3 regions of the Psychromonas sp. psych-6C06 genome follow, and region 2 is predicted to be linked to each of the others. Evidence: predicted binding sites of a transcription regulator. Region 2 holds the regulator's gene; each other region holds the start of a gene.
The links. The regulator NrdR, encoded in region 2, represses ribonucleotide reductase genes. The targets are predictions, from matches to a motif close to AAACACNANATNTNGTGTTT.
Positions count from the first base shown of each region.

Region 1: a site for NrdR is predicted at 3,779-3,798, ahead of nrdD (anaerobic ribonucleoside-triphosphate reductase). Genes of this name have one in related genera too.
Region 3: a site for NrdR is predicted at 5,544-5,563, ahead of nrdA (class 1a ribonucleoside-diphosphate reductase subunit alpha). Genes of this name have one in related genera too.

Region 1 is NZ_PIZM01000001.1:159,123-169,767, reverse strand. It holds gene CW745_RS00755 (chemotaxis protein CheV) at 1-552, opposite strand, end outside; gene CW745_RS00750 (2Fe-2S iron-sulfur cluster-binding protein) at 755-1,048, opposite strand; gene nrdG (anaerobic ribonucleoside-triphosphate reductase-activating protein) at 1,145-1,609, opposite strand; gene nrdD (anaerobic ribonucleoside-triphosphate reductase) at 1,640-3,757, opposite strand; gene rsxA (electron transport complex subunit RsxA) at 4,137-4,715, shown strand; gene rsxB (electron transport complex subunit RsxB) at 4,712-5,269, shown strand; gene rsxC (electron transport complex subunit RsxC) at 5,271-7,805, shown strand; gene rsxD (electron transport complex subunit RsxD) at 7,805-8,857, shown strand; gene rsxG (electron transport complex subunit RsxG) at 8,857-9,489, shown strand; gene CW745_RS00710 (electron transport complex subunit E) at 9,489-10,232, shown strand; gene nth (endonuclease III) at 10,229-10,645, shown strand, end outside.
Region 2 is NZ_PIZM01000014.1:24,805-35,449, forward strand. It holds gene ettA (energy-dependent translational throttle protein EttA) at 1-1,509, opposite strand, end outside; gene CW745_RS15460 (sulfotransferase family protein) at 1,740-2,363, shown strand; gene CW745_RS15465 (prepilin-type N-terminal cleavage/methylation domain-containing protein) at 2,387-2,533, shown strand; gene glyA (serine hydroxymethyltransferase) at 2,860-4,125, shown strand; gene CW745_RS15475 (restriction endonuclease PLD domain-containing protein) at 4,525-5,649, shown strand; gene nrdR (transcriptional regulator NrdR) at 5,670-6,119, shown strand; gene ribD (bifunctional diaminohydroxyphosphoribosylaminopyrimidine deaminase/5-amino-6-(5-phosphoribosylamino)uracil reductase RibD) at 6,366-7,511, shown strand; gene CW745_RS15490 (riboflavin synthase) at 7,513-8,190, shown strand; gene ribBA (bifunctional 3,4-dihydroxy-2-butanone-4-phosphate synthase/GTP cyclohydrolase II) at 8,220-9,326, shown strand; gene ribE (6,7-dimethyl-8-ribityllumazine synthase) at 9,436-9,903, shown strand; gene nusB (transcription antitermination factor NusB) at 9,909-10,328, shown strand.
Region 3 is NZ_PIZM01000004.1:150,755-161,399, reverse strand. It holds gene CW745_RS07815 (SEL1-like repeat protein) at 1-1,608, opposite strand, end outside; gene yfaE (class I ribonucleotide reductase maintenance protein YfaE) at 1,748-1,996, opposite strand; gene nrdB (class Ia ribonucleoside-diphosphate reductase subunit beta) at 2,002-3,150, opposite strand; gene nrdA (class 1a ribonucleoside-diphosphate reductase subunit alpha) at 3,193-5,463, opposite strand; gene CW745_RS07795 (hypothetical protein) at 6,064-6,261, shown strand; gene CW745_RS07790 (LysR family transcriptional regulator ArgP) at 6,268-7,167, opposite strand; gene CW745_RS07785 (LysE/ArgO family amino acid transporter) at 7,317-7,895, shown strand; gene CW745_RS07780 (GyrI-like domain-containing protein) at 7,969-8,880, opposite strand; gene CW745_RS07775 (pseudouridine synthase) at 9,056-9,670, shown strand; gene ubiG (bifunctional 2-polyprenyl-6-hydroxyphenol methylase/3-demethylubiquinol 3-O-methyltransferase UbiG) at 9,720-10,460, opposite strand.

The sequences.
Region 1 (10,645 bases), on a different contig from region 2:
TTTCAGCCCCGCCATTTCACTAACGATGTCTTCATCTAACACCCCTTCCGATATGGTCACATCATATTCGATAATCTCTGCAAGGACTTTCTCAACATCTATAATTTCAACCAGTTTTTCAACGCCCTCTCTTTTTAGCTTGGTGATCGCCGTTAAATAATGATGTCGACCAACACTACTTGGCGGGTGCATGATCTCATTCCAAGTCATGTTAACGATATGCTCAACCTTGCCAACCAAGAAGCCCTGAACAGTCCGGTTATATTCGGTAATGATTAAATTGCATTCCGAATCCACTTCCAATGGCCGAAAACCGATCGCTTCACGTAGATTAATAACTGGAATAGATTGACCACGAATATTGGCAACACCTGATATTTTAGGGTGAGAGTTAGGAATTTTATTAAGGGCAGGTAATTTAACGACCTCTTTCACTTTAAAGACATTAATAGCGAAAAGCTGCGGACCTTGCAGATGAAATAATAGTAGCTCTAATCTATTCTCACCTACTAAATTTGTGCGTTGATCAACGGTATCAAGAAGACTTGCCATCTCTTTTTCCTAGTTGTTTTTTTTAAATGATGAAGTAGATAATGCAATTATTTACATCAACAATCTGTGTGAATTTTTACGCGCACGACTATAAATTGAGGTGCATTATTACTTAACAGATCATCACAACTTCAATAGCATGCTTAGCTTACATAGTAGTCCGCCTCACTATAAATGCGAGTAACACAGGGATGATTAAAAGCTAAATTTTTAATTTAATGTGAGCAGTTACGGGTTTAGCACAGCAAAGTAAAACCTCTCTTCCGCCGACTTCTGCAGTAGGTTGGGGTTCATAAATGACCTCACCTTCAAGTAATTGCACTGCACAAGCCCCGCAATGGCCACCACGACAACTACTCAGTGCAGGGATATTTTGGTGCTCGGAAAAATCTAGTAGAGACCCATCAGAATCAGACCAAGTTTCTGTTTTTTGTGAGTCTGTAAATTCGACGCTAGCCTCTTTGAGGGGAGTCGCTTTGGAGGATGAAAAAAGCATACAACTTTCCTACTATCTAAATTAGTAAGTTTAGTACAGTAAGAAAAAAATGCTTTGTTAGTAGTTGATCTTAATGCAGTATTTGGAGAATAATCTCTATTTCAAGTAGTGCACAACTTGATTACTACTCCCTCTCCATTTTAAGTTAGGAGAAGCTAACGCCTGTACAAATTTACCATCAATAAACACGTTAACTAACGCTATCACCGCACGTTGTTTTGCGTTTAATTCACTCAGCTTGTAACCACTCCATAACCAAATATCTTTGTCGACGCATTCACTGTGGACACGTTGAATCAATGTTAATACTTGCTGGACATTATTAGGGTGAAGGGGATCGCCACCAGACAAGGTCAAGCCCTGCCTTTTTATACGTGTATCATTGAGATCTGCAATAATTTGATCTGCTAGCTCAGCTGTAAATTCCTCGCCAGCGTCGGGCGATAAAGTTGATTGGTTATAACAACCTCGGCAATTATGGATACAGCCAGAGACAAACAATGTACAACGAGTCCCCTCGCCATTTAACACATCGATAGGATAATATTTACTGTAATTCACCGCTTAACCTCCATGAAAAACAGAAGAAACTTAAAGATGCTTCACGCGTCGTTTCACTTCTTCCTGTTTACCTTCGTTAAATGGTCTTGAATCTGGGCTTCCTAAATAACCACAAACACGACGTGTTACAGCAACTTTCTCTGAGTCAGAGTTACCGCAACTTGGGCAAACAAAGCCTTTGCTGGTACAGTCAAACTCACCGTGAAAACCACATTCATAACATTCATCGATAGGCGTGTTGGTGCCGTAATATGGCACGTGGCTATAACTGTAATCCCAAACATCTTCTAACGCTTTTAAATTATGCTGCATATTTGGGTATTCGCCGTAACAGATAAAACCGCCACTTGCTATCTCAGGATATGGCATTTCAAAGTCGAGTTTATCGTATGGATTAACTGTTTTTTCAACATCTAAGTGAAAACTGTTAGTGTAATAGCCACGATCAGTAACCCCCTCTAAGACACCAAACTGCTTAGTATCTAGACGACAGAAACGATCACATAAGTTTTCAGATGGTGTTGAATAAAGACTAAAGCCGTAACCAGACTCTTTGGTCCAAGCGACAACCGCTTGTTTTAAATGGCGAATAATTTCTAGCGCTTTATGTTGTTTATTTTGGTCATCAAACAGATGGCCATCGTCATCATGTAATGCATTGATGGTCTCATGCAGGCCAATGTAACCAAGTGAAATAGAGGCGCGACCATTTTTAAATATTTCAGCCACACAATCATCGGCTTTCAAACGCACACCACAGGCACCTTCCATATATAAAATAGGGGCAACGCTAGCTTTCACTTCTGATAAACGTTCAATACGGGTATCTAGTGCTTTTTTAGCGATTAATAAACGTTCATTGAGTAATCGGTAAAAGGCTGTTTCATCGCCTTCAGCTTCTAAGGCAATGCGCGGTAAATTAAGGCTAACGACACCTAAGTTATTTCTCCCATCGTGTACTGCTTGTCCATTTTCTTGGTAAGCGTCAAGGAAACTTCGACAGCCCATCGGCGTTTTAAAAGATCCTGTCACTTCAACCACTTTGTCAAAGTTTAAAATATCTGGATACATGCGCTTTGATGCACATTCCAAAGCAAGTTGTTTAATGTCGTAGTTTTGATCTGCAGGCTTATGATTAACACCATCTTTAATGGCAAAAACCAGTTTGGGGAATATAGCCGTCTTGCGATTTTTGCCTAAGCCGGCAAGACGAATTTTAAAAATAGACTGCTGAATTAAACGCGCTTCCCATGATGTACCTAAGCCAAAACCAAAGGTCACAAAAGGAGTTTGTCCGTTAGCTGTGTGCAGAGTATTTACTTCATATTCTAGAGATTGAAAAGCGTTGTAACACTCTTTTTCGGTCTGCTCATCGGCATAGGCCTGCGGGTTTCCGATACCCCATTTTTCTGCAATTTTAAGATGTTTGTTGTAGCTCATCGCCACATAGGGCTCAAGCGTTGTATCAATACCATTGATGGTCGTCCCACCATAAATATGACTCGCTACCTGCGCGATAATTTGCGCACACACAGCTGTTGCCGTGGAGATAGATTTTGGCTCTTCAATCTCAGCATTACCCATTTTAAACCCTTGCGTAAACATGCCTTTTATATCGATAAGCATGCAGTTAAACATTGGGAAAAATGGGGCATAGTCAAGATCATGATAATGAATTTCGCCTTTATCATGTGCACGTACAACATCACGCGGAAGAATATGCGATTTTGCATAGTGTTTTGCCACAATGCCAGCAAGCAGATCACGCTGAGTTGGAATCACTTTTCCATCTTTGTTGGCATTTTCATTTAATAACGAGGCATTACTTTGCTCAATAAGACCATCAATTTCACTATTAAGGTGGCTTTTACGCTCTCGTGCTAAATCGCGATCATGACGATACTCGATATATACACGTGCTAACTCTAAATGACCATCGGTCATTAATTGTTGTTCTACTTTATCTTGAATACGATGAATATCGACTTCGATTTGTCCCTGTAACTCATTTTCAACAGCTGTTGCTATAGCAAATGCATCAACCCCTTTACAGCGAGCGGCACCTGAGGCTTTTAAAATAGCTTCAGCGATACGCTGTGCGTTAAAGGGGGCTTGGCTACCATCGCGCTTAATAACAACAGTTTTCATATTGGGGCTCCGAAAAGAAAGGGACACTACATCTAGTGGAGCGAGACTATACATAACACAATATATGTATATATTGATATAAATCAACTTTGTAAGGAGGTGCTTATTTAGTGTTTAAAAAGATGCGATCGGCATAAATTAAATATGAATTATTTATATCAACCCAACATTATCAATGAGAAAAACTTGCACTTTTTTCAACACTTATTATCTGGTCTGTATGCTGCTAGTAACAACTTACTGTCAATACAGTTCAAAACTTTATCTTCCTAAAAAAACATCCTACAGGTTGTTATTTTTACTGAGGTTGTTTGCTATAATCTGCCCGTATTAGCAATCTTCCGAATCCCCCTATTCTGCTAGTGGAATTAAAAAATTTATGAGTAATTATTTTTTACTGTTTTTTGGCACGGTACTGGTCAATAACTTTGTATTAGTGAAATTTTTAGGCTTATGCCCATTTATGGGTGTCTCTAATAAGATTGAAACAGCAGTTGGCATGTCATTTGCGACAACGTTTGTATTAACTTTAACAGCCGCGCTTTCATATATTGTTAATACTTATCTGTTGATCCCTCTCGATCTACTTTACCTGCAAACCTTAAGCTTTATTTTGGTGATTGCCGTAGTAGTGCAATTTACTGAAATGGTAATGCATAAAACCAGCCCAACATTATATCGTTTGTTAGGTATCTTTTTACCTTTGATCACCACCAATTGTGCAATATTAGGCTTGGCACTCCTTAACATTAATGAAAACCACGACTTCGTCGAATCGATTATTTATGGTTTTGGTGCGGGGATTGGCTTTTCACTAGTGCTAGTACTGTTTTCATCAATGCGCGAACGTCTGGCTGCATCCGACATTCCTCTCCCTTTTAAAGGCTCTGCAATTGCGATGATCACAGCAGGGTTAATGTCACTTGCCTTTATGGGTTTCACGGGATTAATTAAATGATTTTAAATATTCTAATGGCGGTCTTAGCTCTCGCCACCTTAGCTGCGCTGTTTGGCGCTTTACTCGGTTACTCCTCAATTCGCTTTAAAGTTAAAGCAGACCCCATTGTAGAGGAGCTTGATGCAATGTTACCACAAACTCAATGTGGACAATGTGGCTATCCAGGCTGTAAGCCCTATGCACAAGCAATTGCAAATGGTGATGATATTAACAAATGCCCTCCCGGTGGCGATGCAGTAATGCGCCAGCTGGCAGAACGAATGGGTGTTGAACCGAAACAGTTAGATGGTGAAGAAAAACCAAAGTTAATCGCTTTTATACGTGAAGATGAATGTATTGGTTGCACTAAATGTATTCAAGCATGTCCCGTAGATGCCATTATGGGTGCAACCCGTCAAATGCATACAGTAATCACCGATGAGTGTACTGGCTGTGAGTTGTGTGTTGCGCCTTGCCCAACTGACTGTATTGATATGCTACCCATTGAAATAACCACACAAAACTGGCAATGGAACTTACAACGCATCCCTACCCAAGTTAACACTGAGCTTTAGTATGACAGAAAAATTTAACCTGCTCAGTGATGAGCAATTAGACGCGATTTCATCGGGTAAACTATGGAACTTTCATGGTGGAATTCACCCTGAAGAAAATAAACTGCAAAGCAGTCAATATGCAATTAGAGATGCGGGTATTCCTGCGACTTTAGTGATCCCCGTTGAGCAGAAAGGTCATACCCCTGAATTATTAGTTAAGGTGGGCGATGCTGTATTAAAAGGGCAACCCTTGACCAAAGTATATAGTGCAATGGTGGTTCAACATGCAAGTAGTTCAGGCACGGTTATTGCCATAGAAAAGCGTTGTGATCTTCACCCTTCCGGTTTAGGCATTTTATCGGTAGTGATCCAAACCGATGGTTTAGACAGGGCAGTTGAATATATCAAACCCGAACCCTATGAAAAGGTTGCTCCTGCATTGTTAGTCGATGCGATTCAACAAGCAGGCATTGTCGGGTTAGGCGGTGCAGGATTTCCCAGCCACCTAAAATTAGTGCAACATGAAAAAATCAAATTATTGCTGATTAATGCAGCCGAATGTGAGCCCTACATCACGGCAGATGACCGTTTGATGCAAGAGCAAGCTTACGAAATTATTGAGGGTATTAATATCCTTAATCATATTTTACAACCACAACTGACCATAATTGCTATCGAAGATAATAAAAAAGAAGCAATTAAATGTTTAAATGAAGCACTCAAGGCGAGTAAAAATAACAGTCATATTAGCCTGCGCGTGATTCCGACTATCTACCCATCAGGCAGTGAAAAACAGCTTATTGAAATCATCACCGGACAACAGACCCCCATTGGTAAACACCCTAGTGAACTTGGTATTGTAATGCAAAACGTGGGTACTGTATTTGCAATCAAACAAGCAATTATTGATGCTAAGCCACTTACTTCACGTATTGTTACTCTCACTGGTGACTCATTGCAAAAACGAGGCAATGTGAGTGTGCGTATCGGTACTCCTATTCAGTATCTATTAGATCGCTACTGGGTCGACTCTATCGCCGTTAAACAGCTCATTATCGGAGGCCCAATGATGGGTTTTACCATTAATGATACCAGCGCGCCTGTCACTAAGACTTGTAACTGTATCCTTGCGCCAACGGCGAAGGAGTTTCCAGAAGCCCCCGCTGAAATGCCCTGTATTCGTTGTTCTGAATGTGCAGATGCTTGTCCTGCGACATTACTTCCTCAACAGTTATTATGGTATTCAAAAAGCCAAGATCACGACAAACTAAAACAATATAATCTAAATGCTTGTATTGAGTGTGGTGCCTGTGCTTTTGTCTGTCCTAGCCATATCCCGTTAGTGGAGTATTACCGTGTTGCAAAAGCGGAAATAAAAGTGGCAGAACATGAGGCGAAGAAAGCTGAAATCGCACGTATTCGACATGAAAACCGTGAAGCACGACTTGCACAGGCTAAATTAGACCGCCAAGCAAAACATAAAGAAGCGGCAGAAAAACGCAAAGCTCAAATGAAAGAAAAAAATGGGGGGGAGGATCTCATTGCGGCGGCACTAGCCCGTGCTAAAGCTAAGAAACAGAGCACCCCTGACACATTAAGTTCAGAGCAACAAACAGAAATATCCAAGCCTGTACAAAAAAATGATGCAGTAGCAGCGGCCATTGCACGCGCTAAAGCTAAAAAAGCCAAACAGGTCGAAAGTAATGCTAAAACGGTAGAAACCAATTTAGAAAATAACGTAGAAAAAAATACAACGGCAGATCCCAAAAAAGCAGCCGTGGCAGCAGCCATTGCACGTGCTAAAGCTAAAAAAGCCAAACAGGTCGAAAGTAATGCTGACAATAGCGAGGAGAAGCCTGATAGCATTCCAAGTACAGATTCTAAAAAAGCAGCTGTTGCGGCCGCCATTGCACGTGCCAAAGCTAAAAAAGCCAAACAGTCTGAAAATAGCCTAGTAAATAATGAAGAAGAAGCGACGCCTGTCCCATCTTCTCCGGAGCAAAGTGTCGATCCGAAAAAAGCAGCCGTGGCAGCAGCTATTGCCCGCGCGAAAGCTAAAAAAGCGAAACAGGTTGCAGAGAATGTAGAAAATACTGAATCATCTTCACCATCAGATTCAAATATAGATCCTAAAAAAGTGGCAGTCGCAGCAGCGATTGCCCGCGCGAAAGCTAAAAAAGCACAACAAGCAGCAGAGATTGCAGAAGAAGCGGAGGCAATAGGTGATATCGATATAACCTCTGCTAGTGATTCAGTGCAAGTGGATAGCAAATTAGAGGCTCCTCAAAGTGCCTCTAACGCTAACCAATTGATGGATCCAATTGCCATTGAACCTGACAACAGTGCTGTTATTGCTGAACGAAAAAAACGTAAAGAACAAGCACGCTTAGCTAAACAGCAAAAAAAACAGGCACAATTAGCTTCTGATGCTGTGGGAGACGATGTTGCGCCACCTTCTGAAGAAGATGTTAAAAAAGCGAAAATTGCAGCAGCGGTCGCAAGAGCAAAGGCTAAAAAAGCCAATAGCGACTCAAATAATGAGGGACAACAGTAATGGCATTTATTAATGCAAGCTCACCGCATCAACGTACACGCCGTAGTACTTCACAAGTCATGTTATGGGTTATTTTATGTTTAATTCCAGGAGTTTTAATACAAAGTTATTTCTTTGGATTAAGTAATTTACTGCAAATAGCACTCGCTTCTTTAGTTGCATTATTGGCGGAAGCGACCATTTTAAAAGTACGTAAACGTCCAGTAATTAAGACCTTAAAAGACGGTAGTGCGTTACTTACAGGTATATTAATCGCCATCGCTATTCCCCCTCTAGCACCTTGGTGGATCGCTGTAATTGGTACTTTATTCGCTATTGTATTTGTAAAGCAACTATATGGTGGTCTGGGACAAAACATTTTTAACCCTGCTATGGCGGCCTATGTCTTACTACTGGTCTCATTTCCGGTACAGATGACCGCTTGGTTACCGATGCTCAGCCTACAGCCCTTTGAACTTTCATTGTTAGATCAAGTAAGTACCGTGTTAACCGGTTATACCTTAGATGGTTATAGCATGGCACAACTGAGTGTCAGTATTGATGGTTTAACAATGGCAACACCACTTGATACCGTCAAAAACAGCTTAAAGGCAGGCTTCACCACCACAGAAATTTTTGATATGGCTAGCTTTAAAGCTTCCTCATCACAGGCAATTTTATGGGTAAACATGGGCTTTTTACTCGGTGGTCTTATTTTGCTGAGTAAACGTATTATTTTATGGATGATTCCAGTCAGTTTCCTGGTTGGTATCAGTGTATTTTCCTTTATTGCTTTTGCATATCAACCAGACTTAAATGGCTCGCCAGTTTTTCACCTTGTATCTGGTGGCACCATGTTAGGCGCTTTCTTTATATTAACCGACCCTGTGAGCGCCTCCACTACGGTGAAAGGACGCCTGTTGTATGGTATTTTAATTGCATTCTTTGTCGTACTTATTCGTAATGTTGGCGGTTACCCCGATGCCATTGCTTTTGCAGTCTTACTCGGGAACATGTGCGTACCATTAATCGATTATTATACGCAACCTAAAGTTTATGGAGGAAGAGCATAATGCTGACAACTATCTCTCGAAACGGCTTCCTTCTTGCCATTTTTGCCATCATCTGTACCGCAGCGGTTGCCACTGTGAATCAGTTAACAAAACCCGCTATTGCCAAACAAGAGCAGATGGCTTTACTTAAAACCATCAATCAATTGATTCCTGAAAGTAGCTACGACAATGATATTTTCGCCAGTTGTTTTACCATTAATGATGATAATTTACTGGGGAAAGGACAGTCACAGCAGGTGTTTGTGGCTAAAAAAGGTGAAAAACCTGTCGCATTAATGCTCGAAACAAGCACCTTCAAAGGTTATGCTGGCGAAATCAAATTAGCGATTGGTATTTTTGCAGATGGTAAAGTGGCAGGTGTTCGAGCAATTCGTCATACGGAAACACCAGGACTTGGCGATAAAATTCAAGTCAATAAATCGGATTGGATTTACAGCTTTACCGGAAAGCATTATGAAGCAGCGCAAGACAGCCGTTGGGAGGTGACTAAAAATGGCGGTGATATTGATGCTTTTACTGGCGCAACTATTACCCCTCGCGCCGTGACTTTAGCGGTTAAAGATGCTCTTATCTATTTTGATAAAAACCAACAAATGCTATTTAATCAAACACCAAATTGTGGAGCATTATAATGACAAGCGATACCACAACACCGATAGACAACGCAGATGCTTCTGTTATTCAGGAAGATAACCGTGCAATTTATAAAGAGTTAAGTTGGCAAGGACTATGGAAGAATAACCCAGGTATTGTTCAGCTGTTGGGCCTATGCCCATTATTAGCAGTTACCAATACGACAACTAATGCACTTGGCTTAGCGATTGCAACCCTCTTTGTTTTGGTTGCCTCTAATACCTTAGTCTCACTAATTCGCCACCATGTACAAAAAGCAATTCGTATCCCTATTTTTGTAATGATAATAGCTTCCCTGGTAACCTGTGTACAACTATTAATGAACGCATATACCTACGAGTTATATGTTTCATTGGGTATATTTATCCCCTTGATCGTAACCAACTGTATCATTATCGGACGTGCTGAAGCCTTTGCGTCTAAAAATAGTGTTAAACATGCAGCTTTTGATGGGTTAATGATGGGACTTGGGTTTAGTGGCGTATTACTTCTTTTAGGTATGGCTCGTGAGATACTCGCTCAAGGGACACTATTTGACGGCATTGAGACGCTACTTGGTGAGTGGGCATCTTTTCTTACTATCACCCTCTATCAAACTGAGACTAGCTTTTTATTAGCAGCCCTGCCACCAGGTGCATTTATTATTATGGGGCTTATTATTGCTATGAAAAATGCAATCGACCAGTACTTTGAAAGTAAAGCTAAGCGCGACAACCAACTAGAGGCCAATGCAGACGCATGAATAAAGATAAACGAAGAGAGATTTTAACGCGACTGCGCGACAATAACCCTAAACCCGAAACAGAGCTCAATTTCAGTACCCCTTTCGAACTACTTGTTGCTGTAACTCTATCTGCACAGGCAACCGATGTCGGGGTTAATAAGGCGACCGATAAACTATTCCCTGTCGCAAATACGCCGGAAGCAATTTACGCTCTAGGCGAAGCGGGATTAAAAAGCTATATCAAAACTATTGGACTATTTAACAGTAAAGCGAGCAATGTGATTAAAGCCTGCAAAATGTTAATTGAACTTCATAACAGTGAAGTGCCAGAAAATCGAGAAGCGCTTGAAGCATTGCCAGGAGTCGGCAGAAAAACCGCCAATGTGGTATTAAATACTGCCTTTGGTTGGCCAACAATTGCGGTTGATACA
Region 2 (10,645 bases):
GTCATGTGAGATAACCATTGCACAACCTGCAAAACTAAGTAGCGCATCTTCCAATGCACGGAGTGTCTCAATATCTAAATCATTGGTTGGCTCATCGAGTAATAATAAATTACCACCTGATTTAAGCAGTTTAGCAAGGTGTAAACGGCCTCGCTCACCCCCAGATAGATTACCAACGATTTTTTGTTGATCTGTACCTTTAAAATTAAAGCGTCCTAAATAAGCACGACTTGGAATCTCAACGGTGCCGATTTGAATAATGTCACTGCCACCCGACACTTCCTGGAATACAGATACTGAATCGTCCATATGGTCACGGAATTGTTCAACACTGGCCATCTGCACTGTTTCACCGATCTTAATGTCACCAGCGTCAGGCGTTTCAGCACCGCTTAGCATTTTAAATAGCGTTGATTTACCTGCACCATTGGCACCGATAATGCCCACAATAGCACCTTTGGGAATACTAAAGCTTAAATCGTCAATCAATACACGACCATCAAATGATTTCTTCAAGTTTGTAACGTCAATAACTTGATCACCTAAACGCTGACCCGTTGGGATGAATAGTTCATTGGTCTCATTACGTTTTTGGAAGTCTTGGTTATTAAGTTCTTCAAAGCGAGATAAACGTGCTTTGCTTTTAGATTGACGTCCTTTCGCATTTGAGCGAACCCACTCTAGCTCTTTCTCAATTTGACGTTGGCGAGCTTTCTCTTTTGATGCTTCTTGTTTCAAACGCTCATCTTTCTGCTCAAGCCATGAAGAGTAGTTACCTTCCCATGGAATGCCGTAACCACGGTCAAGCTCTAAGATCCAACCTGCTACATTATCAAGGAAGTAACGGTCATGGGTAATTGCCACAACGGTGCCTTCATAGTCATGTAAGAAACGCTCCAGCCATGCAACTGATTCTGCGTCCAAGTGATTGGTTGGCTCATCGAGTAGTAACATATCTGGTTTTTCAAGTAATAAACGACACAATGCAACACGGCGACGTTCACCACCTGAAAGGACTTTTACAGGTTGCTCCCAAGCAGGTAAGCGAAGTGCATCGGCCGCACGCTCTAATTGGTTTTCAAGGTTATGACCATCATGCGCTTGGATAATATCTTCCAATTGACCCTGACGTTTAGCAAGTGCATCAAAGTCTGCGCCTTCTGCTGCGTAATCTGCATATACTTGATCAAGCTCGGTAAGTGCATTTTTAACTTCGCTCACCGCTTCTTCAACCACTTCACGCACGGTTTTTTCAAGATCTAAGACGGGCTCCTGCGGTAGGTAACCGATTTTAGTGCCCGATAATGCTTGCGCCTCACCTTCATATTCTTTATCAACACCTGCCATAATTTTTAATAGCGTTGATTTACCAGCACCATTTAAACCTAATACGCCGATTTTCGCGCCGGGGAAAAAACTTAATGAGATATCTTTTAAGATTGTGCGCTTTGGTGGGACCACCTTGCTCACTCGATTCATGGAGAAAATAAATTTATCTGGCAATGCCATAGTAGAACCCTTTATTTTTGAAGGAAATGAAACTAAGTGGCATTTTAAGTTAAAGGGGTAGGGCAAGCAAATAGGTTTGAATTAATTGTGTGGAGTAGCTTGTATTTGATCCTATCTTGCTTCATTCTCGCCGGAATTTGATTACACTATGCAACTTTTTTGATGGCTATCATATATTGAGCACTAACTTGAACTGTATCGCTTTGCTTATCCAGAACTGAGATTATTTAATGTCTAAAATTTTTATTATCGGTTTACCCCGTACCGGCACGACCAGTATCAGTGTTGCCTTGCTCGGTTGCGGTTTTAAAGTGGCTCACACGGCATTTACCAAACAAGCCTTTGTACTGGCTGATGTCATTTCAGATGCGCCCTGTTTTTCTGACTATCCGCAGTTAGATGCTCTTTTTCCTGATTCTAAATTTGTTTATTTGCAACGAGACCTGACAAAATGGATCCCTTCGATGCAACGTCTTCTAAGCAAAATGGCGCCTCATCTGTTACCTAAAACAGGCCATTTTAGTCCTGTGTTGAAACGCAGTTTTGCGCAAACCTTTGCCACAGAAGACCCTCAACTATTAACAGAGTCTCATTTGACGGCCTGTTACCTGCGCCACGAACAACAAGTTGAAGCCTATTTTACAGGGCGACAAGATTTGTTGACGATTGATATCAGTGAGAAGAATAGCTTGCAGGCATTGATGTTATTTCTCGGCCTAACATCGGATAAACAGGCGCAATTTCCACACTTAAATAAAGGTACCCAAGTAGCGAATTGGAAAGCTTACAAACACGCTAATAAAATAAATAGCCACAGCGCAGGGCCGGATCATCGTCAGTTTTTTGATTATTAATAAGTTAAATTGAATGCATGCTGATGTTCACTGCAAGAGTGAGGCAGGCGGGTTTTTCATTATTAGAGATCATGAGCGCGTTGGTGATTTCTAATATTGCGCTACTGGGTTTAGCCACGGGACAAATTAAAGGTCGTTATTGGCTATGCAATATTTGTTCGCTATATTAATGGCGTAATTTAATACGGGGAGAATCAAGCGATGCGCTCCCTATCATCAACCCTCTCCGTTCTCAGTCAATGATGTCCTTGGTGTTCAATACAACAGGGTGATATTTAATATGATGTAAAATTTCCTTCCTATGAGCCTCTATTTCAGCAAACTTCATTTAAAAATTAATGAAATTATTCATTACCTATGAATATTTCTCATTATTATTGAAAATTTATTCATTTCATTTCCTCTATGCAAGGGGCGAAAGTTTGCGTAAAATGAGCTACATCAAAAAAATCATTAAATTTAACTGACTACCAGTTATTTCAATTAGGAGAAACGCATGTTTAACCGCGATATGAATATTGCAGATTACGATCCAGAGCTATGGGAATCAATGACGGGCGAAGTTCAACGTCAAGAAGATCACATCGAGCTAATTGCATCTGAAAACTACACAAGCCCACGTGTAATGGAAGCGCAAGGTAGTCAGCTTACAAACAAATATGCAGAAGGTTACCCTGGTAAGCGTTACTACGGTGGTTGTGAGTATGTTGATGTTGCTGAGTCTTTAGCGATTGAACGTGCTAAATCTTTATTTGGTGCTGATTACGCAAACGTACAGCCACACGCAGGCTCTCAAGCAAACAGTGCTGTTTACGCTGCACTTTGTAATGCTGGCGATACAGTATTAGGCATGAGTCTTGCTCACGGTGGTCACTTAACACACGGTGCTAAAGTAAGTTTCTCTGGTAAAACTTATAATTCAGTTCAGTACGGAATCAACCCTGATACAGGTATTCTTGATTACGCTGAAGTTGAGCGTTTAGCTGTTGAACACAAACCAAAAATGATTATCGCTGGTTTCTCTGCGTACTCAGGTGTTGTTGATTGGGCTAAATTCCGTGAAATCGCTGACAAAGTAGGTGCTTACCTCTTTGTTGATATGGCCCACGTTGCTGGTCTTGTGGCTGCGGGTCTTTACCCTAACCCAGTACCATTTGCTGATGTTGTTACAACGACAACGCATAAAACATTAGGTGGTCCACGTGGTGGTCTTATCCTTGCTAAAGCAAATGCTGAGATTGAGAAGAAATTAAACTCAGCTGTTTTCCCTGGTGGTCAAGGTGGCCCATTAATGCACGTTGTTGCAGCTAAAGCGGTTGCATTTAAAGAGTGTGCTGAACCAGAATTCAAAGCGTACCAAGAGTCTGTTTTAGCTAATGCTAAAGCGATGGTTGCTGTATTCCAAAAGCGTGATTACAAAATCGTTTCTAATGGTACTGAAAACCACCTTTTCCTTGTTGATTTAATCGCTCAAGATATCACGGGTAAAGAAGCGGATGCAGCATTAGGTCTTGCTCACATCACTGTGAACATGAACTCTGTACCAAACGATCCACGTTCTCCGTTTGTTACATCTGGTCTGCGTATCGGTACACCTGCATTTACTCGCCGTGGTGCAACTGTTGCTGATGCAACTGAGCTTGCTGGTTGGATTTGTGACATCCTAGATGTTATCAAAGATGAAGAAAAACTAGCTGCAACCATTGAAGCTGTTAAAGTAAAGGCTGCTGCATTCTGTAAAGCAAACCCTGTTTACGGTTAATCGCTAACGCGTTACTATAAAAAGCCACACTCTGTGTGGTTTTTTTTTATCTGGTGTTTGTTATATCCAACGAAATAATACTAATGGAATTAAAAAAGTGATTAGTCTTGATTGTTAAAATTTCGATAATATAACAATTATTTACGTTTTTTTGCCTGTATTAAGCCACTTTTATTGCTCAAAATTTAGATCATTTTTTCAATTCTTTTAGGATTATACCAAACGAAATAAATAGCGGGTCTAATTTACTGGTTGAAGCAACTTACCTCTTCGTTGAAACGTTCGTAAAAGGGAACAGCCATTTATGTTAAGTTTCGCCTTGATTTAAGTCACTTTTCCTGAGCAAAATTTAGACCACATACTTAATTCGATTGATATTATTCAACAATAAGGTTAACAGTGCATTTTTATAGAATACAATCAGAGCAAAAAAAGCAGGACTATCATCACTATTTGCAAGTGGTTGGAGGTTTATCCAACCTGTTTTCTGAATCTACGGCACCATATCTCTATTATCGCGCAGCTGAACGTATCTTTTGTCGTGCCTTTAATGCAGAAGATCTGTCACGAGGAGATGTCGCGATTGATGCGATGAAAAACGGTGTTGGCATTGGTCTTAAAACATTTTTAATAGGCAATCAAAAGTCTTGGCAAAAAGTGGCTGAGTTTAATCGTGATCGAAGTAAATATATTGACTTACCTACATTAGAGATGGTGAAAGAGGTTGCTCGTTTAAGAAATGCACGCATTAATTTTACGATAAGACTTTATCGATTAAAACGTGTTATTTATCATTGTGTGGTGCGAGACAAGGGAGTTTTCCATCTTTTTGAAGAGCCTATGCATTTGGTCGATATTGAAAATATCAAGCTGATTAATAATAACAGTAATTCAATTATTTTTACCGATGGTATTGCGGATTATAATTTTTCATTATCAAAGAGTACGTTATTAAAACGTTTTAATACATCCCACTATGCAGCAAGCTTTAACATTGATATCGCTGATGATCCTCTGTCTCAACTCAGTGAGCAAATGCGATTAACGACACAATTAAGCCCTAAATTAAAATCATTCGATACTATTTACCTTCCTCTGTATGGGCGTAATAAAACCGTCTTTGAGCGAAGTGGATTAAATCAATGGAATGCGAATGGCCGAAAACGCGATCCCGATGAGGTTTATATTCCCATACCAAGTTGGATTCATGATAAGTTTCCTGATTTTTTCCCTGAGCAAGATGTTCCATTTTCAGTTCGCTTACCTTCTGGGCAACGGTTGAGCTGTAAACTATGTCAAGCAGGGCGTAAAGCATTGATGTCTAATCCAAATGTTGATTTAGGTCGCTGGATTTTACGAAGTGTGTTACAACTTGAATATGATCAGTTAGTTAATTATTCACAATTACAAACACTGGGTGTTGATTCTCTACGCTTAGATAAAATAGCTGAAGGGGAATACCAGATTAATTTTAGTAAAATAGAAAGCTATGAAGAGTTTAGCGATTTGAATCGCTTTAAATAATAGATAAAAAGAGAGGCAGTATGTATTGTCCATTTTGTAGTGCACAGGATACCAAAGTTATCGATTCCCGTCTGGTCGCAGATGGCTCGCAGGTGCGCCGTCGTCGTGCTTGTAATGAATGTAATGAGCGTTTTACCACCTTTGAAAGTGCTGAATTATTGATGCCTCGTTTAATTAAATCTGATGGACGTCGTGAGCCCTTTGACGATGAAAAATTGTTAGTGGGTATTAATCGCGCCTTAGAGAAACGCCCAGTCAGTATTGAAGCGATTGAAGTGAGCGTGAATAAATTAAAAACGATTCTTCGTGCAACAGGTGAAAGAGAAGTTACTTCTAAAATGGTCGGTGAATTGGTAATGGATTTACTAAAAAGCTTGGATAAAATTGCTTATATCCGTTTTGCATCTGTTTATCGCTCTTTTGAAGATGTTAAAGAGTTTGGTGAAGAGATCGCTAGACTAGAAAAGTAATGCTTAGTTCATCATTATATAAATGGGTAAACTACGATGATATTATTTATGGCTGACATAATTCAGCCGTAAGTTATTATACCAAATGAAGGAAATAGCTGATCTATTATACTGGTTAAAGTAACTTATCTCTTCCTTGAAACGTTGGTAAAGGGAACCCTGCACAAAATGTAGATCACATACTTAATTCGCTTGATATTATTCTATTTATAAATGAAATTTTACTTCTTACATTAAAGGTAATTAATGAGTTCAACTGCATTTTCAGACCAAGATAAAGCCTATATGGCCCAAGCCATCACACTTGCTAAAAAAGGCCGCTTTACGACTGCGCCTAACCCTAATGTAGGTTGTGTTATTGTGGCTAATAACATCATCGTTGGTGAAGGTTTTCATTTTAAAGCTGGAGAGCCACACGCGGAGGTCCATGCATTAGCAATGGCTGGAACCAAAGCCATTAATGCTACTTGTTATGTGACCTTAGAGCCTTGCTCGCACTTTGGGCGGACGCCACCCTGCGCTATTGCGTTGACTAAAGCGGGCATTAAACGGGTCGTGATTGCCATGGTTGATCCTAACCCTAAAGTTGCAGGACGCGGTATTGCAATTTTAGAAGAGGCAGGTATTCAAGTTGATGTGGGCCTATTAGAAGCTAAAGCGAACTCCTTGAATTTGGGCTTTATCAAGCGCATGAAAACGAAAACAGCGCGTGTGACGGTAAAAATGGCATCAAGTTTAGATGGAAAAACAGCGCTTCATAATGGCAAAAGTCAGTGGATAACCGGTCCTAAAGCTCGCATAGATGTACAATATTACCGTGCAATGCAGGGAGCTATTTTAACCGGAAGTGGCACCATAATGGCCGATGATCCAAGTTTAAATGTGCGCTTTCCTGAGTTACAGCAATCGTCACAATTTAATGATGAAATTGTTGAAACACAGTTGCGTCAACCTATTCGTATTATTTTAGACTCGCACAATAAATTAACGCTTAATGAAAAACTTTTTAGTCTTCAAGGTAAAGTGTTGTTAGTGTCGCTTTCACCGCGCGTAGATTTAAACACCTTAACCTTTGTTGCTGATGTTGAACAGATTATTGCCCGCGACGATGGGCATGGTCGTGTCGATTTGAAACAGCTATTGCAACTACTAAATACCTATGAAATTAATGACCTGTGGGTAGAAGCAGGGGCTACATTGGCGGGCGAGTTTTTCAAGCAACAATTAGTTGATCAATTTATATTGTATCAATCACCGAAATTAATGGGCGATCAGTCCAGAAACTTAGTAAACTTACCTAACTATTCTGAAATGGGTGATGTCGTACAGTTAGCGTTGAAAAATGTCACGTTAATTGGCGATGATATCCGTATAATAAGTGATCGAGATTAATATGTTTACAGGCATTATCGAAGCCGTTGGCTCAATTACCACTATCAAACGTCATGCAAAAGATATGACCATTACCGTCGACTGCGGTGAATTAGACCTTTGTGATGTGAAACTGGGGGATAGTATTGCCCATAATGGTGTTTGCCTAACGGTAACACAATTGCATGATAATGGTTATGATGTTGATATATCAAACGAAACTATTCAGCGCAGTGGATTTTCTGCAATTAAACCAGGCTTTGCGATCAACCTTGAAAAAGCGATGCAAGTCACCTCTCGTTTTGGCGGACACATTGTTAGCGGACACGTTGATGGCGTTGGTGAAATAACGACAATTAGTCAATTAGGCAGCGCCGTTGAATATTGGATAAAAGCACCGGATAGCTTAGCAAAATATATTGCTGAAAAAGGTTCAATTACCGTTGATGGGATAAGTTTAACAACCAACTCGATTGATGGTGCATCCTTTAAGTTGACCATCATTCCACACACCATTTCACAAACTACGATGACTCATTATCAGGTTGGTACGTTAGTCAATTTAGAGGTCGATGTTGTTTCACGTTATTTAGAACGATTATTAATGGGTGATAAGGCAGCCTATAGTGGCTCGGAAAGTGATAGCCCAGAAAAAGAATCAACCCTATCGCTGCTTGCTCGCAGTGGTTTTATGGGTTAAGTAAAGCATTTATTTAGTAAGGATAAAAAATGAAATTAAATACAACGGCTGAGATTATTGAAGATATTCGCCTTGGTAAAATGGTTATCTTAATGGACGATGAAGATCGTGAAAATGAAGGTGATTTAATCATGGCTGCGGATATGGTAACCCCCGAAGCAATCAACTTTATGGCCAAATATGGCCGTGGTTTAATCTGCTTAACCTTGACCGAAGCACGCTGTGAACAGCTTAAACTGCCACTAATGGTCGATGATAATACGGCTGCCTTTTCAACTAACTTCACGGTTTCAATTGAAGCTGCTGAAGGTGTCACAACAGGTATTTCAGCTGCCGACCGTGCGATTACGGTGCAACGTGCTGTTGCCTTAAATGCAAAACCGACTGACATTGTTATGCCTGGTCATATTTTCCCACTTAAAGCACAAGCTGGTGGTGTATTAACACGTGCAGGACATACCGAAGCAGGCTGTGACTTAGCGCGTTTAGCTGGGCGTGAACCAGCGGGTGTGATTGTTGAAATATTAAATGAAGATGGCAGCATGGCACGCCGAGCTGATTTAGAAGTATTCGCTGAAAAACACGGCATTAAATTAGGTACTGTGGCTGACTTAATTGAATATCGCAATAATAATGAAACGACTATCGAAAAAGTATCAAGCTGTAAATTACCCACTGAATTTGGTGAGTTTGACCTTGTTGCATACCAAGATACTATCGATAAACAGGTTCACTTTGCGTTGGTTAATGGTGAAGTAAAAGAGGGGGACGTAACTAATGTTCGTGTACATCTTCAAAATACATTCTCTGATAACTTCTTTTCTGAGCGTCTATCACAACAAACATGGCCAATGCGTAATGCTTTACAACGTTTAGCAAAAGATGGTGGCATTTTGGTGATGTTAGGCCATCAAGAAACAGCAGAATCATTAATTGAACAAGTTAAGAATATTGCTAAAGAAGATGCGGGTGAACGTGTGGCTGCAAAAACACAGGGAGCAAGTCGCCGAGTTGGGGTTGGCTCGCAAATTTTACGTGATTTAGGCGTGCAAAAAATGGCACTGTTAAGTTCAGAGAAACGCTACCATGCACTGTCAGGTTTCGGTCTTGAAGTAGTTGATTACATCACTGAATAACGTGATTAAGTCAAAAATGACCGAGAAAGATTAACAGATCCTAGTAGATAAAAAAAAGTGTGCTAGAATGCACACTTTCTTTGTAAGACACGTTAAGTAAGGGTAGAAAATGAAAATAATTGAAGGTGGCTTAGCTGCACCAAATGCGAAAATCGCAATTGTAATCTCTCGTTTTAACAGCTTTATTAATGAGCAGTTACTAGCGGGTGCCGTTGATACCCTTAAACGTACAGGTCAAGTGCAAGATGACAACATTACTGTTGTTCGTATGCCGGGCGCTGTTGAGTTACCGTTAGTCGCTAAGCGTGTTGCTGCTTCTAAAAAACACGATGCAATTATTGCACTTGGTACGGTTATTCGTGGTGGCACACCACACTTTGAATTTGTTGCTAACGAATGTAATAAAGGGTTAGCACAAGTTTCTTTAGACTATGATATTCCAGTTGCTTTTGGTGTATTAACAACAGATTCAATCGATCAAGCAATCGAGCGAGCTGGTACTAAAATGGGTAATAAAGGTAGCGAAGCTGCACTTAGCGCACTAGAGATGGTTAATGTGATGGCGGAATTAGGTTAATGAAAATGAAACCCGCTGAACGTCGACGCGCACGTCAATTTGCAGTGCAAGCTGTCTACCAATGGCAAATTACAGGTGCTACCTTTGCGCAGATTGTTGATCAATTTACCGTCGACCAAGATCTTTCAAAAACAGATGTGCCTTATTTTAAAGAGTTACTTTCTGGTGTAATTAATCGTGCAGATGTCCTTGACGAAAAATTATCACCTTACTTGTCTCGTAAAATTAAAGACGTAGATATGGTTGATCTTGCTATTTTACGCTTAGCGATGTTTGAGCTAACTTATCGTACTGACGTACCCGAAAAAGTAGTGCTGAACGAAGCTATTGAACTTGCTAAAGACTTTGCTACTGACGAATCGTACAAATTCGTTAATGGTGTTTTAGATAAAGCATTGCGTAGTTTGAAATTACGCGACGCATAAAGTGCTTTAAGGATGAAATGCAGTATCCAGTGTTTTATCGCTAAAAATAAAAATCCAGTCGCTTTTGCCACTGGATTTTTTTGTATTAATTCAATTGGTCTAATACCAAACCCATTAAATTACTGATTAATCTTACTGGTTAAAAGAAGCTATTTCAGCGTTAAAAATTTCGTAAAGGGAACAACCATTTGCATCAATTTTCGCCTTGAACTAACTCCTTTTTCCTGCGTAATATTTGATCACTATATTAGCGGAATTGGTATAATCTCAAGTTTGCGATTGCTATGATGATATGCCTTGAACGACGAAATATAAGT
Region 3 (10,645 bases), on a different contig from region 2:
TGATACATAACGAACATAAGTGGTGGTATCTGGCCATTCACGCCATATGGTAAGTTGTATTCCATCAGTAAGATTCCATTGATAACTCACTGCACCCTCAGCCTCTGTGCCTTTTTGGCTGTGAGGCTGGTCATATCGCTCGGCTAATTTATTTTTAACCTTACCAATGAGCTTGGGGTTACTGCGCCCTATAAAGGTGTATTCCGCGCTTACAAAGAAATCATCACGAGTGTAGGTGACCTTTAACTTGCTACTTCCTCTAATTACTGCTCCTGTAAAATAAGTGTCCGTCCAGAGATCAAGGTTTTCTTCAATCGGAACAATTTTTTGTTCTTTTATTTTTTCTCGAAGGGTTTCACGATCTGTGCAGGCAATATTAACGGAAAATAACTTAGTCGTAGCTGTATCATAGCAGTTTAAACGTGCACTGAGGACTTGATAGCGCTTAATGGCCCAAGGGAGTGTTGAACGTTGGTAAAGTGCTACTGCTTTTTGAAGGTCGACTTCAGTGCCTAAACCTTGCTCATAAAGATAAGCAAGTCGACCATGTGCACGTGAATACCCTAATTCAGAAGATAGTTTAAAATGCTGTAATGCTTTTTTGTAACTATGTTGAATTGACTGTTTTTTTTGTTTGTCTTCAATCCCTTCTTCATAAATTACAGCTAGTTGATAGTGCGCTAGCGCATGATTTTGATTCGCTGCTAGGGTATACCAATCGATCGCGCTACGAATATTTTTTTTTACGCCTTTGCCCTCTTTATGCAAGTTTCCAAGTTTAAATTGAGCACCACTATTACCTTTATTAGCGGCTGATCTATACCATTTAGCTGCGCGCTTAAAGTCTGTGTCACTGCCTTTACCAAGTTCATATAACTCAGCTAGCTTATAAGCTGCTGGTGCATATTGTTTAGTTGCAGATTGTAAATACAATGATTTGGCTTTTTTTAAATTTTTGTCTACACCACGGCCAAATTCATACATATGGCCTAGGTGGTATTGTCCGAGTGCATTGTCTTGTACGGCTGCCTTTTCATACCAGTTAATCGCTAATTTATAATTAATAGCAATACCTTTGCCAGATTGATAAATTTTACCCAGGTTAATTTGTGAGGTGATGTGCCCTTGCTGTGCCGCTTTGGTAAACCAGCGTAAGCTTTTTTGGTAGTCTTGTTGCTTATTATCGTTTTTTTGAAAGTAGACACCTAATTTAAATTGAGCAATGGCATCACCTTGGTTAGCCGCCTTAGTAAACCAAATTACCGCTTGTTGATCACTACGTTTTACACCAGTGCCATTTTGATACATGTTAGCTAGCACATATTGTGCTGCAACATCGCCTTGATTGGCCGCTTTGGTGTACCAAAATGCTGCCTGTTGATAGTTTTGTGGAACACCTTGGCCACTTTCAAACATCCAACCTAAGGTGTATTGTGCGGCAGGATCGCCTTTTTCTGCCAGCGGAGTCCAAAGTAAAATAGCACGTTTATAGTCACCTGCCTGTGCTGCTTCATAACCATCTGTGAAATCTGTTTGTGATAACGCCTCCACGCTAAATACGGTGGTGAGAAAAAACACAATTGGGCTGAGCTTATTAAGCGTGAACATCCAGTGTAGAAAGTATCCTAAAGTCAGTAATACGATAAAGTATAAGGCATTTTTTTTGAATAGGGCAATGCATTCGGAAGATGTTTAAGCACTACAAATTATTTGTGAGTAAACTCACGCTGTTATTGTTGTGTATAGGTTAACGCGTTATCGATATGTCACTTTTTGATTGGCTACAACAAAGCAATATTTCATTTTCTCGCAGGTAGGCCATCGGGTAAGTAATATAGTTTACTTGGCCACTGACTAAAGTGCATCGGCAGGCGCCACAATGCCCGTCGCGACAATGAAATTCTGCTTTAATTGCTTGAGACTCTAAGTTCTCAAGCAAGGTTTGCTGGCTATTTAACGGGTATTTTTTCCCATCAACGGTGAGGGTATGAGGCATATAACTTACAATTCAAAAGTACTTAAGTCTTCGCTGTCTACTTTACTATTAATCTGTCCGACAAGATAAGAGCTAATCTCTGCTTCTTGTGGAGCAACTTGTACGTTATCACTTACTAACCAATGGTTTATCCAAGGGATAGGGTTGGTGCTAACCGGGAAAGGTGCTTCGTAGCCGATAGCAACCATACGTTGGTTACTGATGTACTCTACGTATTGACATAAAATTTGTTCATTAAGGCCGATCATCGAGCCATCTTTGAACAAGTATTGTGCCCACTCTTTTTCCTGTTCAGCTGCTTGCATGAATATTTCACGTCCTTCGGCAAAACACTCAAGTGCAATTTCTGCCATTTCAGGATCATCTTTACCATCAGCCCACAGATTTAAAATTTGTTGTGTTGAGGTTAAATGAAGTGCTTCATCACGGGCAATCAGTTTAATGATTTTTGCATTACCTTCGAGTAAGTCTCGCTCTGCAAAGGCAAAGGAACACGCAAATGAAACATAAAAGCGAATCGCTTCTAGTGCATTAGTTGAACAGATACATAGGTATAGTTTCTTTTTAATGGCACGCAGTGTTAATGCTTCTTGTTTCCCTTCGATATTGTGGTAAGGAATAGTTTCTTGATCATCTAAACCATGTAGTTGCATATATTGCACTGAATGGATTAGTTCATCGTAATACCCTGAAATGTCAGTCGCACGCTTTTGGATTTCATCATTATTTACGATATCTTCAAACACTTCACCTGGATCCGTAAACAGGTTACGTAAAATATGCGTGTAACTACGGCTATGAATCGTTTCTGAAAATGCCCATGTTTCAATCCATGTTTCAAGCTCTGGCAACGAAACAATCGGTAATAACGCCATATTTGGGCTACGACCTTGAATTGAATCAAGCAGTGTTTGATATTTTAAATTAGAGATAAAAATATGCTGTTCATGATCTGGCAAATTCATAAAATCGATACGATCACGACTTACGTCGATCTCTTCTGGTCGCCAGAAGAAACTGAGTTGCTTCTCAATTAATTTTTCAAATACTTCAAATTTTTGTTGATCGTAACGTGCTACGTTGACCGGATTACCAAAAAACATTGGCTCTTTCATTGCGTCATTAGCAAGTTTTGAAAAAGTAGTGTAAGCCATTGAATACTCCAAAATATATCTATTATTGTTTGCTATTATCAGCTAGATTTTACACGCGCCACCGGCACACCCATCATCTTCCACTACTTTTTCATCATCCGCACCATCGCGCGTATTATGATAATACAGTGTTTTTACACCCATTTTATAAGCGACTAACAGGTCTCTTAGCAGGTTTGTCATTGGCACTTTATTATCATCGAAACGTTTTGGATCGTAATTGGTGTTAGCGGAAATCGCTTGGTCAACAAACTTCTGCATTAGTCCCACTAGCTCTAAGTAACCTTGGTTATTAGGGATATCCCACAATAACTCATAGTTTTCTTTGTACTTATCAAACTCAGGTACAACTTGTTTTAATATACCATCTTTACTCGCTTTAACACTAATGAAGCCACGTGGTGGCTCAATACCATTAGTTGCATTAGATATTTGACTTGATGTCTCTGATGGCATCAAAGCCGATAGCGTTGAGTTTCGCAGGCCGTGTTTAACGATGTCGCCACGTAGTGTTTCCCAATCAAGGTGCAGAGGCTCACTGTGGATATCATCGAGTGATTTTTTGTAATTATCGAGCGGTAAAATCCCTTGCGAATAACGTGTTTCATTGAACTTAGGACAAGCACCACGCTCAATCGCTAATTTATTAGACGCTTTTAATAGGTAGTATTGAATCGCTTCAAAGGTTTTGTGTGTTAAGTTGTTAGCACTACCATCTGAATATTTAACGCCATTTTTCGCTAAGTAGTAAGCGTAGTTGATAACCCCTATACCTAAAGTACGACGAGCCATTGAGCTGTTTTCAGCTGCTTTAATTGGATAATCTTGGTAATCAAGTAGATTATCAAGGGCACGTACTGCTAATTCAGATAACTCTTCTAGTTCATCTAAATTTTCAATTGCGCCTAAATTAAGTGCTGATAATGTACATAGCGCTATCTCACCCTCTTCATCCATAATATGCTGTAAAGGTTTTGTTGGTAGCGCAATTTCTAAACACAGGTTACTTTGACGAATAGGGGCAACTTTACTGTCAAAAGGACTGTGTGTATTACAATGATCAACATTTTGAATGTAGATACGACCGGTACTCGCACGCTCTTGCATGAGTAATGAGAATAATTCAACGGCTGGAATACTACTTTGACGAATTGACTCATCACCTTCGTAGAGATGGTATAAGCGCTCAAATTCATCTTGGTCTTCAAAAAAGGCATCGTATAATCCAGGTACATCGGATGGACTGAACAGAGTTATCTCTTTTTTGTCGATAAGGCGTTGGTAAAATAAACGTCCTAATTGCACACCATAATCAAGATGACGAACACGGTTAGAGTCGATACCACGGTTGTTTTTAAGTACTAATAAAGACTCAACTTCTAAGTGCCAAATTGGATAGAAAACAGTGGCCGCACCACCACGCACCCCACCTTGTGAACAAGACTTTACCGCGGTTTGGAAATATTTATAAAAAGGAATACAACCAGTATGGAATGCTTCACCGCCACGGATGGTACTACCCAGTGCGCGAATACGGCCGGCATTAATCCCAATACCTGCACGTTGTGATACATATTTAACAATTGAGCTTGCCGTTGCATTGATAGAATCTAAGCTATCGCCAGTTTCAATTAATACACATGAGCTAAATTGACGTGTCGGAGTACGTACGCCAGACATGATCGGCGTCGGTAATGAAATTTTGAACTGTGATGTCGCATCATAAAAACGTTTTACATAATCAAGACGCACTGATTTATCATAATCGGAGAATAAACACGCTGATACTAACAGGTACAAAAACTGCGCACTTTCGTAAATATCACCAGTAACACGATTTTGAATCAGGTATTTACCTTCAAGTTGTTTGACCGCGCCGTATGAGAAGTTTAAGTCTCGGTTGTGATCGATGAATTTCTCCATCTCCTCAAACTCTTGTTTACTGTAATCCTCTAAAAGGTGTGCATCATACTTTCCTTTAGAGACCATTTTACTCACATGCTCAAAGACACTCGGTGGTGTAAAGCGTTGGTAGGCTTTTTTACGCAGGTGGAAAACGGCTAAGTGAGCTGCCAAATATTGGTAATCAGGGGATTCTTCAGAAATCAGATCGGCAGCTGCTTTGATAATTGTTTCATGTATATCGTCAGTGCGGATACCATCATAAAATTGAATATGAGAGTTTAACTCTACCTGTGAAACTGAAACGTTATTAAGACCTTCGGCCGCCCAAGTGATGACGCGGTGAATTTTTTCGAGATCAATACTTTCTCTTTTGCCATTACGTTTAGTAACAAACAGGTTTTTATTCATTCTGATTACCTTTTAAGGGGTGAATTACAACTATGTAACAAATTAAGTGTTGTTCGTAAATTGTGTGATTTGTTTAATTTAAACACAACATATAGTGTTGCATTAAATAAGGAGGCACAAGATAACGCTTTTAAACTTTTTTTCAAGCTAATAATTTTCAACTTGGCGTGGATAATTTTGTGGATAAATTACGTATAAAAAAAGATGTTGGTGGTTGCTAACATTTTCGCTTACGTCAGCTATGTTTGTAATAAAATGCAAACACTATTTGGAAAATAATTACGCACCAATATCATTATTTAAAAAAGAATAGGCAAATACCATAAATTCTATTTAGTTCATGTTTTGGTGATTAATTGTAAATTTTGGCATTAATTATGCCGTTAATTATTGGACTGTGTATTTTTTAGTTGTTCTGAAAACTTCATTGTGTGACTGCACATAAATCAACACAAACCTATCCAGTCAACTTTGCATGCTAACTAGATTGATTTAGATCAAGGCTACTGTAGAAAATTTACGCTTTTATGGTAATTAATAAGGTTAATGAAATGTTAATCAGTTAAGTGACTATCGTTACATAATATTATTGAGGAGCGTATGATGAAATTGTTAATGGAAGATAAATGTTATACTGATATCTGCCTACATGGGAAATGGTTTCACCACGATCATGGCGAAACCAGCGCTTATATGCTGGGCTCTCGTCAAACCTTTGAACTTGGTTTTATGCCAACTACCGACGAAGAGCTTGAAGCTTGTCTTGAGCCGATTGCGAAAAGTCAGCTACTTTCTTAACGCGCTTTAGTTTATGTTAGTCGTTTGCGCTAATACCTGTTGGCAATAGGCGATTATATTATCTGTCAATTCACTAATTAACCTGCCCGATAGTTGCCAACACTGCCAATAGAGTGGCACATAGAAAATCTGATCGGGCATTATATTGACCAGTTGGCCACTTTTTAAGTGTTCTTCAATTTGTAACTTTGCATTAAGGCTATATGCTCCATCGGCCAGTGTAAGGTCAACAAAAGCCTGTGAAGAGCGGACCGTATGACAAGGGTATTGTCCCGCTTGTAAAGAAAAGTTATCAGCAAGAAATTTAAGGTGGATATCATCATGCTGATCAAAGATAATCGCAGGCGCTTGCTGAAAGCTAACTTGGTTGAAGCCTTGACTAAAATAACGATCGATAAATTTAGGCGTGGCGACACACACATATTCCATAAACCCTAAAAAATGACTTTCCCCGCCACTCATCGGCTTTTGTTTACTGGTCACACAGGCTAGCACTTCACCATTAGAGAGTCGCTCCCAAGTCCGAGATTCATCCTCAACAAAAAGGTTTAATGCGACTTGCTGTGCTTGTAGCAGAGGAGCTAACGCGGAAACAAACCATGTTGCAAGGCTATCTGCGTTTACGGCAAGCGGAAGAGACTGGCGTTGTTTGGTATTTTTTAATTGAACCTCAAGCTCAGATTCCAACTGTAAAACACGTTGATAATGGCCTAAAAGTTTTTGACCTAAAGTCGTCGCTTTAATAGGGTGGCTTCTAATCAATAAGGCCTGACCATGATGGCTTTCAAGTAATTTTATACGTTGTGATATGGCCGATTGAGAAATGTGCAGCTGTTTTGCCGCTTTATCAAAGCTTTGTGTTTTTAAAATAGCATCGAGTGCCGCTAAGAGCTTGTAGTCTTGCATCACTTTCCTTAGTGGGTGTTATCGATCATTAGCTAGGCTAATGAAGCATTAATATTATTAGTTTTATTTAATCGTGTTTGGCCGATATAGTCTACTTAAATAGATAAGGAGAGATGATGTTAGTTAGCTATTTCACAGGATTTACCCTCATGGCAACACTGATCATGCCGATCGGGTTGCAAAATGCTTTTGTATTAAATCAGGGGATACGCAAACAGCATCATCTGTTTGTTGCTACTTTTTGTAGCTTGGCCGATGTGCTTTTTATGTGTATCGGTGTGTGGGGAGGCGCAACCCTATTTAGTCTTTACCCATGGTTATTGATTACTATTACGCTATTAGGTGCTTTGTTTATGATGGTTTATGGTTGGCAATGTTTACAACGTGCTAGAAAAGGTGAGGGAAGTATAGAAACGGATAATAAGCAACGCAGTTTTAAGATGATTGTGCTCGCTTGTTGTGCATTTACCTTTTTAAATCCACACGTGTATATCGATACTATTGTTATTTTAGGTGGTTTTGCGGCTAATTTACTGGTGGAAGAGCGTCCCTATTTTGTATTGGGGGGGATTAGTGCTTCGTTTACTTGGTTTTTTGGGTTAGCTTTAATTGGGGCCAAATTTGCACATGTTTTAAGTAGTAGTAGAGCGCAACGTATTATTGATGCGTTAATCGGGTTGATGATGTGGGGACTGGCGATTTATCTGTTATTAAATTTGGATTTTTAACAGGATCCTGTTTCCTGCGGTGAATAGCAATGCAATAACAGGGCTCAGGTGTTATTGCATCCGTTGAGGTTTATTATTTTATAGCAGTGTAAAAACTCACATCCGCTTCTTCTGTCTGTGGATCATAATGATGATAAAACTCAAAACAAGGGCGTTCATCAATCGCTAGATCGGCTTCTATAATTTGTGACATTAATTTTTCCCAGCAACGACGATATTGCTTTTTATCAGTAATGTTTTCACGAATTGAGCTATATCGCCCAGCGGGTAGGGGCTGTATCTCAATTCCTTGTGTGACTTGTGTCCCTTCAGGTACGCTAATACAAATATCTGTTCTGCATTTTTCTGCTGGTGTGATTTCAGGATTATCATGATAGATAAAAAGTGACTCTCCCTGTTCAAAAGAGTGTAATGCAGCCCATTGATAAAGTTTTCCTATTGCTTGTTGGTATCCTTCGCCATAAGGGCCTGTAACACGGATATAAGCGAGTAATTTATTGTTTATCGTTTCAATTTTCATAGTGATTGCTTCCTGTTGTTGATCACATTGATAAGCATAGCGACCTTCATCGTGATTGGCGTTTCCATTATTGTGTAGCAGGTGGCCAATCTTGCTTTTTTGTAATAATGCTCGGTAATCTGTTGGCGTGGTGCAGTTTCTTATTTGAGAAGCGCTCAATCCAAAGTACTGACGAATTGCTTTCGCAAAACTTTGCGAGCTTGAAAAACCAAGTGTCAGTGCTATCTCTGTAATGCTCTGTTGGGTATAAAAAAGTTGTTGTGCAGCATATTCGAGTTTTAAGCGTCTAAGGTATCCTGCGAGTGTTTCGCCACTGACCACTTTGAAAATACGGTGAAAGTGATAGGGTGACAAATAAGCTTTTTCTGCAACCATCTGCAGGTTTAATGGCTCTTTAAAATTCGCCTCTAAATAACGAAACACCGGTTTAAGTTTTTGCTGATAGTTGGTTTTTTTATTTTCCATAGTTGATGCTCAAAGGAAAGTGTTAAATAAAGATAATGATTTATGGGTAACGCCCAATATAACTATTTAAGATAAGCAAGGCGTGTCAATTATTGCTTTTCCCTATATTTTTTACCTATAGTGCACTAATGATATAGTGAGTAATAATTTACTCGTATGATTAAGGTAGCGTTTTATGACCACCACGGCCGATGCTGATAGCATTATAGAGCACCAGCATTTCAAAATTTATAAACCCTATGGGTTTTTAAGCCAGTTTGTACAAGAACAACGTAAAAAGAAAAAGCTATTAGGTGAGCTCGGTGATTTTCCTGAAAAAATAATGGCGATCGGCCGCTTAGATCATGATTCAGAAGGACTGTTGTTGCTGACTACCGATGGCATGATGAGTTATGAAGTAAGAAGTAAAGGCATTGAAAAAGAATATTACGTACAAGTCGATGGCGCTATTACCGAGGAAGCGTTATTACAGCTACAACAGGGCGTTGAAATCACCGTTAACGGGAGTAAGTATTTAACCTTACCCTGCCACGTCAAGCAGTTAGTTGCTGAGCCTGAGTTACCGAGTCGTGGTCGTAAAATACGCGATGCGAGGCATGGCCCCACCAGTTGGATCTCAATTACCCTCACTGAAGGTAAAAACCGTCAAATTAGAAAGATGACAGCTGCAGTTGGTTTTGCAACATTAAGGCTGGTTCGCGTTCGCATTGCTGATATTACTATCGAAGGGATGTTATCTGGAGAAGTGCTGGTATTGAATAACTTGAATGAATCCGTATCGCCTTTTTAATTCTTTTGGTATTAAAAGCGCGTTTTTTTGTAACGCGCTTTTAATCATCTTATACGCGTTTGACACAACGTAACATGTAATTCACATCAACATTTTTAGTGATCTCAAATCCACCGCTAAAAGGGCTAAACTCAACGCCACAAAGATGCTCACATTTCAGCGTGGTTTTATCGATATCTGCCAATAATAGAGAGGGACGAATAAACTTCTCATATTCATGGGTGCCCTTAGGAACCCATTGTAATAGATGTTCAGCCCCTAAGATCATCATCAAATAGGCTTTAAACGTTTTATTAATGGTGGAGAAATACACTGTGCCACCCGGCTTGACCATGTCGCAACATGCTTTGATGATAGAAGCAGGATCAGGCACATGCTCTAACATCTCCATGCAAGTCACCACATCAAACTGCTCTGGGTGATCATTGGCAAACTGTTCAGCGGTTATTTTTTGGTAATCAAGTTTTGTTTGTGTTTCTAGTGCATGCAGGCGCGCTATTTGCAGTGAAGCGTGGGCCATATCAATACCTATCACCTCCGCGCCTTGAATCGCCATGCTCTCTGCTAAAATACCGCCACCACAACCCACATCAACGACACGTTTTGCAAATAACCCCTCAACACCCTGCTCAATGTAATCAAGGCGAGTTGGGTTTAGCATATGTAGTGGTTTGAAATCCCCCTCTAAGTCCCACCATTGCTCAGCCATTGCGGAAAATTTTTCAATCTCTTTTTGGTCAACATTATCGTTAAAAGCATCATTTTGCATTGTGTTTGTATCTACAGACATAAATTTTGGTACCCAATAAACAAGTTAATAACGAGTATACCGATCACCCTAAAATTTAGAAATTGATTTATTTCGCATTTTAAGGCGTTTTTAGCTTTTTTGTTCTGGTTAAATAATAACCGTAAAAGTGATAAGTGTGCTTATTTGCGCCATAATGCGACGCTAAGGCGATTTTAATCGTAAAA